3 regions of the Bacillus sp. THAF10 genome follow, and region 3 is predicted to be linked to each of the others. Evidence: riboswitches for the same ligand, from Rfam matches in the RefSeq annotation. Region 3 holds a riboswitch; each other region holds the start of a gene.

Region 1 (4,892 bases), 1.4 Mb from region 3:
ATTGAGACTGAGCTTCTGATTTGGACGGTGTTCCCGGAGGAAGGGCCGAGGCCGTTTGTAGATCAAATTGAAAAACAGAAAGCGACAGGACAAATGCTACAACTACTAAAAATGATTTCTTCAGCATAGAAATGCCTCCTACTATTAAATTTTTATATTAAAATCTCCTCACAAAAAATGAGATTCCAATAACAAACAAAACCTTTCGAGGAACACCATGAATCAATAAATGAAAAATATGTATCTACTAGAATATTAGTACAATTATCAAGCACCGTCGGTTAATTTTTTGTAAATATCAAAAAACAGAACTAACCTCCCCCATCCATTGCACCAAAAAAGGGTACCGTCAGACGGATTACAACCCTATTAGCCCTAAGAATGCCTTTCCATATCAGATAAAAAATAAGTAATGGAAGATAAAAAAACCTTGCCTCTTCTAAAAAGATAGAATGAGGGCAAGGTTTCTTTTATCATTTATTAGCTTTTCGCTGTTAATAGTATAAAACATTTACTTTGTTACACTTGATGCATCTTTCATAATATTGATGTCCTTTAAAATGATGATCACAATTTTGTTGAATCTCTTTTAAGCGTTTTTCCAATAAAGCAAGGTGAGTTTTTAATTGATTGATCTCTTCTTCAAGTATTTGGACCTTCAACATAAACCTCCTAACAGCAAGAGTTATTGATATAATTCACCACCAGATTTCTTAAACTCCTCCGCTTTTTCCTTCATTCCTTTTTCTATTGCTTCATTTGTATCAAGCTTGTTTTCTTTTGCGTAATTACGAATATCTTGAGAGATTCTCATGCTACAAAATTTCGGTCCACACATGGAACAGAAATGTGCGGTTTTTGCACCTTCTGCAGGTAACGTTTCATCATGATATTCTAACGCGCGTTCAGGATCCAATGATAAATTAAACTGATCTCTCCAACGGAATTCGAAACGAGCTTTTGATAAGGCATCATCTCTTTTATATGCGCCTGGATGCCCTTTCGCTAAATCAGCAGCATGGGCAGCAATTTTATAAGTTATAACACCTTCGCGCACATCATCTCGGTTTGGTAAACCTAAATGTTCTTTTGGTGTAACATAACATAGCATAGCCGTACCATACCAACCGATCATGGCTGCACCAATCGCAGATGTAATATGATCATAGCCAGGAGCTATGTCAGTGGTAAGTGGCCCAAGAGTATAGAATGGCGCTTCCTTACAAACCTCAAGTTGTCTGTCCATGTTTTCTTTAATAAGGTGCATAGGTACGTGACCTGGACCTTCTACCATTACCTGCACATCATGCTCCCAAGCAATTTTTGTTAGTTCTCCAAGCGTTTCTAATTCCGCAAATTGTGCTTCATCATTAGCATCAGCAATGGAACCAGGACGTAGACCATCTCCTAAAGAGAATGCAACATCATAAGTTTTCATAATCTCACAGATTTCTTCAAAATGAGTATATAAAAAGCTTTCTTTGTGGTGGTAAAGACACCATTGTGCCATAATAGATCCACCCCGCGATACAATACCTGTTAACCGTTTGGCCGTTAGCGGAACATATCGCAAAAGAACACCAGCATGAATGGTGAAATAATCCACGCCTTGCTCGGCTTGCTCAATCAACGTATCACGGTAAACCTCCCATGTAAGGTCTTCGGCAACCCCATTTACTTTTTCAAGTGCTTGGTAGATAGGAACGGTTCCTACAGGAACAGCTGAATTGCGTATAATCCATTCCCTTGTTGTATGAATGTTTTTCCCTGTGGATAGGTCCATAATATTATCAGCACCCCAACGTGTGGCCCATGTCATTTTTTCGACCTCTTCTTCGATAGAGGATGAAACAGCAGAATTCCCAATATTTGCGTTGATTTTCACATGGAAATTACGTCCTATGATCATAGGCTCTGATTCTGGATGATTGATATTAGATGGGATAATTGCTCGACCTCTTGCAACTTCTTCACGCACAAATTCAGGTTTCATATTTTCCCTTAATGCGATAAATTCCATCTCAGGAGTGATGATGCCCTTCCTTGCATAATGAAGCTGTGTGACATTTCCACCTTTTTTTGCACGTAGTGGTTTACGCTTTAAACCTGGGAACACATTATGATTAGCACGAGGGTCATTTTCATCCTTATATCCATTGTCTTCCGCCTTGACTTCTCTTCCTTCATATTCCTCCACATCTCCTCGTTCATGAATCCATGTGCTTCGAAGAGGAGGAAGACCTTTTGTAATATCAACGGAATAATTGGTATCTGTATAAGGTCCGCTTGTATCATAAACACGAATTGGTGGATTTTCTTCTTCACCAAAGACGCCCGTTGTAGGACTTAGTTCAATTTCCCGCATCGGTACCTTGATATCGGGTCTTGAGCCTTCAACATAAACTTTTTTACTACCTGAAAAACTAGACATGATGGAAATGTTTTTTTCGTTTAATGAAGTGGTTGACATAAAGTAAATCTCTCCCTTTTCTTAAATTAAAGGACGAGATCTAGGTCAATAAAAGAGGAATGAAGAATTGAATAAAATAAAAAAGCCGAATCCAAAAAGGATGGACCGGCTTTGTACGTAGAAGTTTATTCAATACATGATTATTTTTTCTAACTTCCCCACGCTAGTATGATCTAGATCAGGTCCAAAGGGTCAAGAAACTTTAACGTGTTTCTCTCTCAGCCCAACCTATTGGACTCCCCTAGTTATTTCTATTCAATTTGGTTTTAGTATACTTGAGTTTTAAGTGAAATAAAAGCAATATTAAAATATTCTGATTAAAAGGCGGCTTACACTACACCGAAAAAGGACAAGGAAACATTGCTCATGGTTGCTGAACTCTGTATAAATTGCGAGAACAATTCCCTTCATTCTGTAATTGGAATATGAAAGACTATATGCTAAAATTTACCTATTAGTAGAATAAGAGGAATTTTTTGGAGGCAATCACATGGAAAATTGGCAAGGTTCAGCTGGCGTTTGCGTTAATACAAAAGGACAAGTCCTTATGGTGTTACAAGGATTACCAGAAGAGAAAAAAGCCTGGACAATTCCGTCTGGAGGAAAAGAGGACAACGAAACATTTGAAGAATGCTGTATAAGAGAAATAAGAGAAGAAACAGGCTACGACACAAGAATTATCCAACCTCTGTTCTCCAAAAAAAGTGTAATTTATGGCATTAACGTGGAGGTACAATATTTCGAAGTGGAAATCACAGGCGGAGAAGCGAAAATCCAAGACCCTGACAACCTCATTCACAAAATAGCTTGGAAATCAGCCAACGAAATTAGCAAACTAGAACTCTCCTTTCCGGAAGATAGAGAGTTTTTGATACAAACAATTCGCTAGAACGTAAATGATAGAGTGAGGGAGTAAAAAGATGGATTCAAATGTTGTACAAGAGCAAAATCAACCGACTGTATTAATCAAGATAGGGAAATTCTTTTTATTTATTACCATTTTTGTTGTTGGATTTTTACTTAGCGCTATTAAACTACCAGAACACTTTATCCTCATCTCAGACACGCTTCCAGAAGGAAACCTAAATTTTAAGGTGCAAAACAGGCTGTCAGTGATTATATTTTTCGTCTTGTTGTTACTGTTATTTGGAAAAAAATATATCGGAATGTTCAGCATCGCTCCTTTAAAAAAGAAAGGTACATATCTTTGGATCATCGGGTTGCTCGTGGTCGCCTTATTCCTTCAGTTTCAACCCTTCTCTTTTAGACTTTTACCATTTACATTTGGGGAATATCTACAACTCTTTTTTATATTGGTCATCATTGCCCCTATAGAAGAAGAGCTTTTCTATAGAGGGCTATTAATACTCATCCCTTCAACCAAAATAAAATACATCATGCTTATCATCTCATCGGTCCTATTCGGTCTAATACACGCCGCTTTTTGGGGATCATTTATAATAGGCCTAGTTCTAGGCATTCTGGCCATTCGCTACCGAAACATCTTAGTCACGATCGTAGCACACTCCCTTTGGAATACATTTGCTATGTTTTTCTAGAATACAGGGGGGCGGTTTTCTTGGTTCATTCGAAATCTGAAAGAACCAAGAGAATCTCCCAACTAATACACCCTAACCTTATGCCATGTACCCTTCCAATTCTTTTTCACGATTCGTTCTTCATAGATGGCAGCGAGCTCTTTTGTTTCGGTGAACATCGGGGTTGGTTTTATCACCAAATTCAGTACGTCTTCTAGTCCCCAAGGCGCAATTAGGACCAAGTTGTTTTCCTTATCCAATGTTAATCCCAAAGCTGTCGCGGTCTCTGGGAATTTCGAGATGGCATCGACCGAAGAAATGTATGGAGAAAGGTTGTTCACCGTGTGCATTCTTGCTTGATTTTTTACCGACCATGGTACGTGAGGCATCAAGCTTGTTAATTTTTCCTCTAGTAATTTTTCAACATTTTCATCCACATAGGAAGGGTCATAATAGATCACATCCACATCTGGAATAGCGGTTCTTTCCGTAAACCCGTGCAACACATCCCAAATTTTTGACCGTACAAAACCAGCACAAACCCACCAGTCATGAAGTCCTAATGTACGTGCAGCCCTTATGATCTCCATCATCTCGTCATCGCTTTGAATCATCTGTAGCACATCGTATTTATCCATAAATGTAACCCCTCTTTCAAACAACGAACATATATTCCTATTCTATCACACTAATTTTCACCCTAGTTATTTGAAAAATGGTACAATTAGGATATTTCCAAAGGGGGATAGCGATGCTAAAAAGAAAATACGGCGACCGTGCAGAATGGAAGCGAGTCATCAAACGCCAATACACCCAAACATTCCTAGATATAGAAAAATTCAAAGGGTATGTTACCTTACTCCACGTGCAAAAAGTCTCAGAGC
Region 2 (4,892 bases), 2.0 Mb from region 3:
GCTTGTCAACATGAATGCAAAATACCCCGGTGGCAAACAGCTTTTTCGACACTTTCACTTGTCTATTCAGCAAAGAGAAAAGGTGTTAATTATAGGACCTTCCGGGTGTGGGAAATCTACGTTATTACAGATATTATGTGGCCTTATCCCAAATGTGCTGGATGTGCCGTTGCTTGCAGAAAAGCATGAAGTACCTGACTCATGGGGATATGTTTTTCAGGATCCTGATACTCAGTTTTGTATGCCCTATGTCGATGAAGAGCTGGCCTTTGTATTGGAAAATTTAGCAGTTCCTAGAGAGAATATGAGAGCGAGAATGATGGATCTTTTAGAAATGGTCGGTCTACAAGGACTGAATCTACGGACAAAAATTCAGGAGCTCTCCGGTGGAATGAAGCAGCGTCTTGCGATTGCTTCTGTTTTAGCAATGGAGCCAGATGTCTTATTTTTAGATGAACCGACAGCTTTACTCGATCCTGTAGGAACAATGGAGGTTTGGGATATCCTCAAAAAGGTGTGCAGAGACAAAACCGTTATCATTGTCGAGCATAAAATTGAACAGCTTGAGGGTTTCTCTGATAGAGTGATTGTCCTGAATGAGGAAGGCCAAATAATGGCAGATGCCACTCCCGCAGACGTTTTCCAGCAAGAACGTCCACTTTTAAAAAAGTACGGTGTTTGGTATCCGGGTGCATGGCGAGATTATTTGTCTGAACGAGGAACACCATTAAATAACGATTCATCACCTGAAGTGGTACTCCATGCAACAGACTTTTCTGGTTTTAGAGGCAGGGAACGAAAAATAACGGTGCCAGAGGTTACTGTTTCAAAAGGCGAATGGATTGCGATTACTGGGGAGAATGGAGCAGGGAAAAGCACCCTGCTCGAATCCTTCATGAAGCTTTTGAAAACAAGAGGTGATCTGTTGCTAGATGGGAAAAAGGTAAAGGATGTTCCGTCAGATGTGATGACGTTTGTTTTTCAAAATCCAGAGCATCAATTTGTCACAAAATCAGTGGAAGAGGAGATCGGGTACACCCTGCTTCAGAAAAAATTCTCACAAGAGGACATAAGGTTGCGGATTGATGAGCTGTTATCGCTGTTTCAGCTGGAGCATGTCAGGAAACAGCATCCATATCAGCTATCAATGGGACAAAAGAGAAGACTGAGTGTCGCAGCGGCAGTTGTCCATCGTCCCAAAATCCTCTTATTAGATGAACCAACCTTTGGCCAGGACAGCAAAAACACGTTCAGGATGCTTGAATGGCTGGAAAAGCTGAGACAAGAAGGTGTCGCAATTTTGATGGTAACTCATGACGAACAGATTGTTTCAAGCTTTGCCAATACAGTTTGGTCAATACAGGATGGCAGGCTTGTCGAAATAATCGAAAATAATAGAAGGAGTAAATCTCATGCAGTTGGAGCTATATAAACATAAAACCTGGTTACATGATGTAAATCCAAGCTTTAAGCTAGGAATGATGGTCATCCTGTTTGTTACATTGCTTTTCATTCACAACCTGAATATCATGATAAACCTTACCCTGCTGCTGTTACTCCTTTATCTCTTTTTAACTGGCCAAACTTATCGATTAAAGCTCATGATCCTTATTCCATTTTCGTTTATGTTTTTTACTTCAGCCATTTCGATGATTCTGTTTGGAAAAGGAGAAACAACCTGGTTTCAATATGGTTTGATTCACATCACCGAGGAAAGCTTTTATCGTGGGGTTCACCTTGGATTACGCTCTTTAGCCATTGCTTTTTTTGGCCTGATTTTTGTTCTTACAACCAAACCTGTGCTCTTATTTTACTCGTTAATGCAGCAGTGGAAGCTCCCGGCTAAATACGCCTATAGCTTTATGGCAGGCTTTCGGCTTATCCCGTTAATCGGTTATGAATTTTTGCAGCTTAGAAATGCATGGAAAATTCGGGGTGTAAAAGGTTCGTTGTTAAAAAAAATATACCTTTATAGCATTCCATTACTCTCGCAAAGCATCAGACGAGCACATCGAATTGCAGTGGCAATGGAGGCAAAAAAATTCAACTCCACTTACAAACGAACCTACTATTATAAAACGGGCTATTCCTACTTAGAGCCATTATTTATCTTATTGTTTTTGAGTTTGTATGTGTTTGCTGTTTATCTGGGGATGTTTTACCCATACATACCAGTAACGGATGTACGGCACTAATATCATTAGTTCGATAAGAAAAATCTAGTGATTTTATGTGATGATAGTAATGATAGAGGAAGAATAAAAAATATTAATAATATAAGTCCCAGCAAATCAAAAACACTTTTTACTCCGAACAAAGGCACAATCGTTCTCTCCCAAAGATAAACGAAAATATTGTAATAAATAATAAATGTTATTACAGTTATGGCATAAAAAGAGATTTTTTCTTTTAGCACAATTTCACCTGCTTTCTTTTTATCCATTAAATTAAATGTATATCATGATAGTACCATGAATAAAAGTTTATAAGTTATGATTTTTCTGGATAAGTATTTTATGCTATACTATATTTACAATTACATACTCTGAAACACTAGGGGAGTCAGAAGTGACTGAGATGGAAAGAGTAATTTCCAGACCCTTTGAACCTGATCTAGTTCATACTAGCGTAGGGAAGTGGCGAAACTCTATTCATTTAAAGAATTATGATGTAGATATATAACCACCCTTTACGCTAAAGGGTGGTTTTTTGTTGTTTTGAATAAAAAAAGGTGGGAAATCATGCAGTTACATGTCATCACAGATGGAAAGAGAACAATAGAAGAGCTAACTGAAAAGCTTTTCCTCATTCACGAGCAGGTAAATTTTATCCATATTCGTGAAAAGCACCGCCCTGCTAGAGAGCTAATTCAGCTCGTGAGCAATCTGATTGATGCTGGTGTGCCTCCTAAGAAGATATTGCTTAATGACCGAGTAGATGTTGCAGTGGTCATGGAACTAGGTGGCGTACAGCTTGCCTATCATAGCTTGCCAGTATCAGAGGTTCGTAGATGCTTTCCTCAACTAAAGGTCGGAAGCTCCGTGCATAGTTTGGAAGAAGCGGTGCGTGCAGAAAGGGATGGAGCAGACTTTGTGGTCTATGGGCATGTTTATGAGACCGCCTCTAAGCTTGGGAAAAAGCCAAAAGCCCTTCATGAGTTAAGAGAGATATCAAAACTCTTACATATTCCTGTCATTGCTATCGGTGGGATCACACCTAAAAGAACTCCCGAAGTATTACTTGCAGGAGCAGAAGGAATTGCGGTGATGTCAGGAATTTGGGATGAAGCAGACTGTGTGAGAGCAGTGCAAGATTATCACCTCAATGGTAAGGAGGAGATGGCTTGAAAACGTATGATGTGATTATTGTTGGTGGTGGTGTCATCGGATGCTCGGCAGCATATTTTTTGAGTAGGAAAGGATATAAGGTGCTACTGCTGGAAAAGGGGAAAGTTGGCGATAAAGCTTCTAAGGCAGCTGCTGGGATGCTTGGAGCCCAGGTGGAAGTAACCGAGGAAGGTCCACTATTTGAGATGGCAAAGGAAAGCAGAGCGATGTTCCCATCTCTGCAATATGAACTGAAGGAGCATTCTGGAATAGATTTTGAGCTTGTACAAAGAGGAATGCTAAAGCTTGCCATGAACGAAGAAGAAGCGGAGAAGATCAAAAACATCGTGAAATTTCAGCAAAAGCTTGGGGAAAGAGCAGAATGGCTGACGATGGAGCAGGTTCAAGCACGTGAAAACCATCTTAGTAACTCCTTTGTGGGAGGCATGGATATTCCTTCTGATGGCCATGTGAATCCTGTTAAACTTACACATGCTTTTCTACAAGCTTCAAAAGTCTTCGGCGCAGAAATAATGGAGTATGTCGAGGTAATCAGTATTTTAAAGCAGGGCGAAAGAGTTGTTGGTCTGTCTACTAGTGTAGGAGATTTTTACGGTGACAGTGTAGTCGTCGCAGCAGGAGCGTGGAGTAAACAGCTAATAAGAGAATATGAGACTCCTATAGATGCCTACCCGGTAAAAGGGGAGTGCTTTTCTGTGGTCACGAATGAACCGCTTCTTGAGAGTACGATTTTTTCTGAACAGTGCTACCTTGTTCCTAAGAGCGGAAATCGACTGATTGTTGGGGCTACAATGCTTCCCAACACGTTTTCTGAACATGTAACGCTTGGAGGGATATCAACTTTGATGAAGGAAGCGATAAATATACTTCCAAAAATCAAACAGGCAACTTTTGAAAAAGCATGGTCGGGAATTCGTCCGCAAACAGGGGATGGACTTCCCTATTTAGGGAAACATCCAGAAACTAAAAATCTAATTATTGCATCAGGTCACTATCGTAATGGCATTTTACTAGCACCCTTAACAGGGAAACTAGTAACCAGCATGATCTCCGGAGATTCATTGCCTAACTATATTGATGCTTTTTCCCTTGATAGAACACTAGAAAAGGACAGGTGACAAACGATGAAGTTAGTAATTAATGGTGACGTTATGGAAGTGCCAGATTCTATACAAAGCGTTTTCGAGCTACTACAGCATTTTCAGCTTGATCAAAAAGTTGTGATTGTGGAAAAGAACAAGGATATTTTAGAGAAAGATCAGCATGTAAAAGAAAGTGTAACAGATGGCGATCAACTTGAATTCGTACATTTTGTAGGAGGCGGTTAATATGTTGAAAATTGGTTCGTATTCCTTTAACTCAAGACTTTTATTAGGAACAGGAAAGTATCCGGATTTTGATATACAAAAGCAGGCAGTAGATGTGTCTGAAACAGATATTCTTACTTTCGCAGTAAGACGGATGAATATTTTTGAAGCAAGCCAGCCGAACTTCTTAGAAAAACTTGATTTGGATCGCTATACACTCCTTCCGAACACAGCAGGT
Region 3 (4,892 bases):
GCCTGTTAAGGACTTAATATCACTGTAAACATCCGTTGTATACACCGCTTTTTTCGTTGTAACGATACAATTAAGAACGATATCATCCTTTTCTTCTTTAATCTTCACTCTTTTTATGGAGAGGTTTTTCTCTCTGATCTCTTTCATTATATTAGTAAGATTTACGCTCTTCTCTATAAAAATCTTCACTTTAATTTCTTTTTCTTTTAGTTTTTTTGGACCTACTAGATCAAAAAGGGAAGGAATCACTTTGACACCAAGAATAATAAAAATAACGCCAAAAGCTCCTTCAATAAAAAATCCTGCGCCAATTGTGATTCCAAGTGCTGCAGATGCTAACACTAATGCTGCGGTTGTTAGACCTGAAATAGCCTCATTGCTTCTTCTTAATATTACCCCTGCACCTAGAAAACCAATGCCGCTTATTACATATGAAGGAATACGTCCTGGATCCATCGGACGAGAATACTCTTTGGAGTAAAGAAAAGCAGACTCATAGGAAACAATCGTAAGTAAGCAGGCCATGACAGACACAATAACACACGTCTTTAATCCAAGCGGTTTTCCCTTTAATTCTCGCTCTAACCCAATTATCACTCCAGCGATGGTAGCAAAAGTTAATTTAATAATGAAATCATTTGTCTCAAGATGTTCTAAAAAAAACTCCATGTGCCCCCTCCTGACATTATTACAGCAGAAAATGAAAATAAATTGTTAGAGAAGTATAACAATATTCTGTACAATTAGAAAGTATCTATTATATTTAAGTTTGGATTGGTGATTAAGAATGAATAAATGGTTGAATCCATATATGGCACTCGCAGTCGGGGTTATTACTGTTTCTGCATCGGCTATTTTTGTAAAACTAGCCGATGCTCCTGCAGGCGTAATTGCATTCTATCGGCTTTTTTTCTCCGTAATTTTTCTTTTACCCATATTTTTATGGAAGTATGTTGGTGAATTAAAAAACATCACCAAAAGAGATTGGTTTTTTTCTGCAATAGCTGGTACATTTTTAGCTTTTCACTTTATTTTATGGTTTGAATCCTTGAACTATACCAGTGTTGCAAGCTCTACAGTATTGGTCACCCTCCAGCCACTCTTTGCTTTTTTGGGTACCTACATCTTTTTTCGTGAAAGGCTGAGTGCACGTGCTATCATATCTGGTATTCTTGCAGTTACTGGAAGCTTTATTATAAGTTGGGGTGATTTTAAAATTAGCGGGATGGCATTGTTTGGTGATTTTCTTGCATTAATTGCCTGTGCCCTTGTAACCGCCTATCTTCTATTTGGCCAGGATGTCAGAAAGAGAGTTTCCATCATTACCTATACGTTTATTGTGTATAGTTTTAGTTGTCTGACATTGTTTATCTATGTTCTTATTTCAGGAGATTCGTTCACAAATTATGCTGCATCAGATTGGTTTTGGTTTATCATGCTAGCAATTTTCCCGACACTCTTAGGGCATTCTTTATTTAATTGGGCAATTAAGTATATCAGTACGAATGTAATTTCTATGGCTATATTATTTGAACCAATTGGGGCAGCAGTTCTAGCTTATTTCGTTTTAGAGGAGATTGTTACATACAGTCAATTTGCCGGTGGACTACTAGTGATACTTAGTGTTGGCTACTTTCTACGTAGCAATCGTAAAAGAAGAGTTGAGCCTACTTTACCTGTAGGGGGAGAATAGGAGATAGGAGCAAATTTTTATATGGAAGTACCTACTAAAGCAATAAAGCCGACTTCCTGAAGTCGGCTTTATTGCACTAGCTACTAAGTTCATTTGCCATTAATGCAAAAAATAGAGCAAGAGAAAACCCAAACACCATACCTTCTCCATATACCTTACCAGTTTGATTGCAAATTCTAATTGTTTCAAAATATGAAAACAAGAACAACCCTATTGAGGTGCATAATGCTACTATAAATGCTGTGATTTTTACTAGATCCATTTCATATCCCCCTGAACATATCTGTTACTAGATTATATGAGAGAATTTATAAAACATGCGATTATCTTAAAAGAACAAAAAAGCTAGCCACGAGGGCTAGCTTTCAAGAGAAAGATTTATTCATTGTGAAAATTCGTGGAACAGCTCTTATTAATAGGATAGTAACAATTGTAGAGAGGATGAAGCTTGGTAACATATAGCTTCCGTTATATAGTAGAGAAAAGAGCCATACAGGCTGTCCTTCTGGCGCAAAATGTCCGAAAAAGATTATTCCAGCTGTAAAGTGGGCCAAAAAACGGACTAAGCACCCGATAAAGGAAGCTAATGTTACATACACAATTAATCTTTTAAACTGTTCTGCCTTGGCAGCGTTTGTTACTTGTTTTGCAAAAATACCAGCCAGCCCCAGACCAACAAACGCGACTATGTAATCTAATAACAACTGCACAATATTCACACCAATAATTTTCCCTATTATTATTTGAAGGAGTCCAAGTAGTAAACCAGAAAGTAAACCGCCTTTCAGTCCCCACCTAAATGCAATAATAAAAATTGGCACCATGGAAATGGTGATCGATCCACCATTTGCTAAACTAAAAGCTCCTGCCAATAAATCTAGTAAATAAGCAAGAGCACCAAAAATGGCAACCTCAGCTAAAAACAAAGTGTTTGTTCGTTTCATCTTTTTTCCTCCTCTATTCATCTAAACGCAAAAAAAGCAATAAAGGAAGGCCCCTTTATTGCTTATAATAAGAAATAAAACTGCCACATCCCTACGATAGTACTAACTAACAGGTTCAAAGGGTCAGAACTATGGTTCACTCTCAGCCAAACTGGCTCCCCTCGTGGATAGACTATATGCTTTTCATTACTTTTATCATACATAAAGGATGTATCAACAACAAGCACAAATTACTATTTAAATAGAGAAATGGAAGAATGAATCATGATAATCGAAAAAAATGAAAAAAAGTATTGCAATATAGTTGTAGGGGTGGTATATTTAATTTCGTCGCTGCGAGGCGCAAGTGCTTTAACTACTGAAACGACTAGGTTTTTCAATTATTTTTCGCTTGACTTACTTATAGAAAATTGATATTATAAGGAAGTCGCTTTAAAGCGAACTTTGTAAGAAAATGTTCTTTGAAAACTAAACAAAACAACAGCGTCCACGTTGACCTTACGAGGTTAACATGAACGAATTTAAGTAACAAGCTAGCAACAAATTTTGAGCAACAGCTCAAACTCTTTATTGGAGAGTTTGATCCTGGCTCAGGACGAACGCTGGCGGCGTGCCTAATACATGCAAGTCGAGCGAACTTCTTAAAAGCTTGCTTTTATAGAAGTTAGCGGCGGACGGGTGAGTAACACGTGGGCAACCTGCCTGTAAGACTGGGATAACTTCGGGAAACCGGAGCTAATACCGGATAATACAAGAAACCTCCTGGTTTCTTGTTGAAAGATGGTTTCGGCTATCACTTACAGATGGGCCCGCGGCGCATTAGCTAGTTGGTGAGGTAACGGCTCACCAAGGCGACGATGCGTAGCCGACCTGAGAGGGTGATCGGCCACACTGGGACTGAGACACGGCCCAGACTCCTACGGGAGGCAGCAGTAGGGAATCTTCCACAATGGACGAAAGTCTGATGGAGCAACGCCGCGTGAGCGATGAAGGCCTTCGGGTCGTAAAGCTCTGTTGTTAGGGAAGAACAAGTGCGAGAGTAACTGCTCGCACCTTGACGGTACCTAACCAGAAAGCCACGGCTAACTACGTGCCAGCAGCCGCGGTAATACGTAGGTGGCAAGCGTTGTCCGGAATTATTGGGCGTAAAGCGCGCGCAGGCGGTTTCTTAAGTCTGATGTGAAAGCCCACGGCTCAACCGTGGAGGGTCATTGGAAACTGGGGAACTTGAGTGCAGAAGAGGAGAGTGGAATTCCACGTGTAGCGGTGAAATGCGTAGAGATGTGGAGGAACACCAGTGGCGAAGGCGACTCTCTGGTCTGTAACTGACGCTGAGGCGCGAAAGCGTGGGGAGCAAACAGGATTAGATACCCTGGTAGTCCACGCCGTAAACGATGAGTGCTAAGTGTTAGAGGGTTTCCGCCCTTTAGTGCTGCAGCTAACGCATTAAGCACTCCGCCTGGGGAGTACGGTCGCAAGACTGAAACTCAAAGGAATTGACGGGGGCCCGCACAAGCGGTGGAGCATGTGGTTTAATTCGAAGCAACGCGAAGAACCTTACCAGGTCTTGACATCCTCTGACCACTCTAGAGATAGAGCCTTCCCCTTCGGGGGACAGAGTGACAGGTGGTGCATGGTTGTCGTCAGCTCGTGTCGTGAGATGTTGGGTTAAGTCCCGCAACGAGCGCAACCCTTGATCTTAGTTGCCAGCATTCAGTTGGGCACTCTAAGGTGACTGCCGGTGACAAACCGGAGGAAGGTGGGGATGACGTCAAATCATCATGCCCCTTATGACCTGGGCTACACACGTGCTACAATGGACGGTACAAAGGGCAGCAAAACCGCGAGGTCGAGCCAATCCCATAAAACCGTTCTCAGTTCGGATTGCAGGCTGCAACTCGCCTGCATGAAGCCGGAATCGCTAGTAATCGCGGATCAGCATGCCGCGGTGAATACGTTCCCGGGCCTTGTACACACCGCCCGTCACACCACGAGAGTTTGTAACACCCGAAGTCGGTGGGGTAACCTTTTGGAGCCAGCCGCCTAAGGTGGGACAGATGATTGGGGTGAAGTCGTAACAAGGTAGCCGTATCGGAAGGTGCGGCTGGATCACCTCCTTTCTAAGGATAAAGACGCTTGTTGTTTTGTTTAGTTTTGAGAGAGCATTCTCTCATGCTTCTAGCATCATCTATGATGTTAATGAGGCACCCATAAGGCAAATTAGAAGCGAGAAGGTCGAGGAAGCAAAGGAATGA

What was found. A riboswitch is a leader RNA that binds a small molecule or an ion and turns the genes downstream of it on or off. The one in region 3 is predicted to bind thiamine pyrophosphate.
Region 1: it holds a riboswitch for thiamine pyrophosphate, as region 3 does, so the genes downstream of both, thiC (phosphomethylpyrimidine synthase ThiC) here and thiT (energy-coupled thiamine transporter ThiT) in region 3, are expected to answer to the same signal.
Region 2: it holds a riboswitch for thiamine pyrophosphate, as region 3 does, so the genes downstream of both, tenI (thiazole tautomerase TenI) here and thiT (energy-coupled thiamine transporter ThiT) in region 3, are expected to answer to the same signal.

The regions. Positions count from the first base shown of each region.
Region 1 is NZ_CP045403.1:504,744-509,635, forward strand. It holds gene FIU87_RS02760 (HNH endonuclease family protein) at 1-127, opposite strand, end outside; gene FIU87_RS02765 (serine protease) at 495-665, opposite strand; gene thiC (phosphomethylpyrimidine synthase ThiC) at 686-2,470, opposite strand; TPP riboswitch at 2,609-2,723, opposite strand; gene FIU87_RS02775 (NUDIX hydrolase) at 2,961-3,359, shown strand; gene FIU87_RS02780 (CPBP family intramembrane glutamic endopeptidase) at 3,391-4,029, shown strand; gene FIU87_RS02785 (nucleotidyltransferase family protein) at 4,092-4,646, opposite strand; gene FIU87_RS02790 (ribonuclease FAU-1 family protein) at 4,760-4,892, shown strand, end outside.
Region 2 is NZ_CP045403.1:1,111,721-1,116,612, forward strand. It holds gene FIU87_RS05925 (ABC transporter ATP-binding protein) at 1-1,432, shown strand, start outside; gene FIU87_RS05930 (energy-coupling factor transporter transmembrane component T family protein) at 1,413-2,195, shown strand; TPP riboswitch at 2,546-2,652, shown strand; gene tenI (thiazole tautomerase TenI) at 2,742-3,347, shown strand; gene thiO (glycine oxidase ThiO) at 3,344-4,465, shown strand; gene thiS (sulfur carrier protein ThiS) at 4,472-4,675, shown strand; gene FIU87_RS05950 (thiazole synthase) at 4,677-4,892, shown strand, end outside.
Region 3 is NZ_CP045403.1:3,173,549-3,178,440, reverse strand. It holds gene FIU87_RS16515 (MgtC/SapB family protein) at 1-669, opposite strand, end outside; gene FIU87_RS16510 (DMT family transporter) at 788-1,693, shown strand; gene FIU87_RS16505 (hypothetical protein) at 1,770-1,955, opposite strand; gene thiT (energy-coupled thiamine transporter ThiT) at 2,059-2,637, opposite strand; TPP riboswitch at 2,709-2,809, opposite strand; rRNA gene FIU87_RS16495 (16S ribosomal RNA) at 3,205-4,757, shown strand.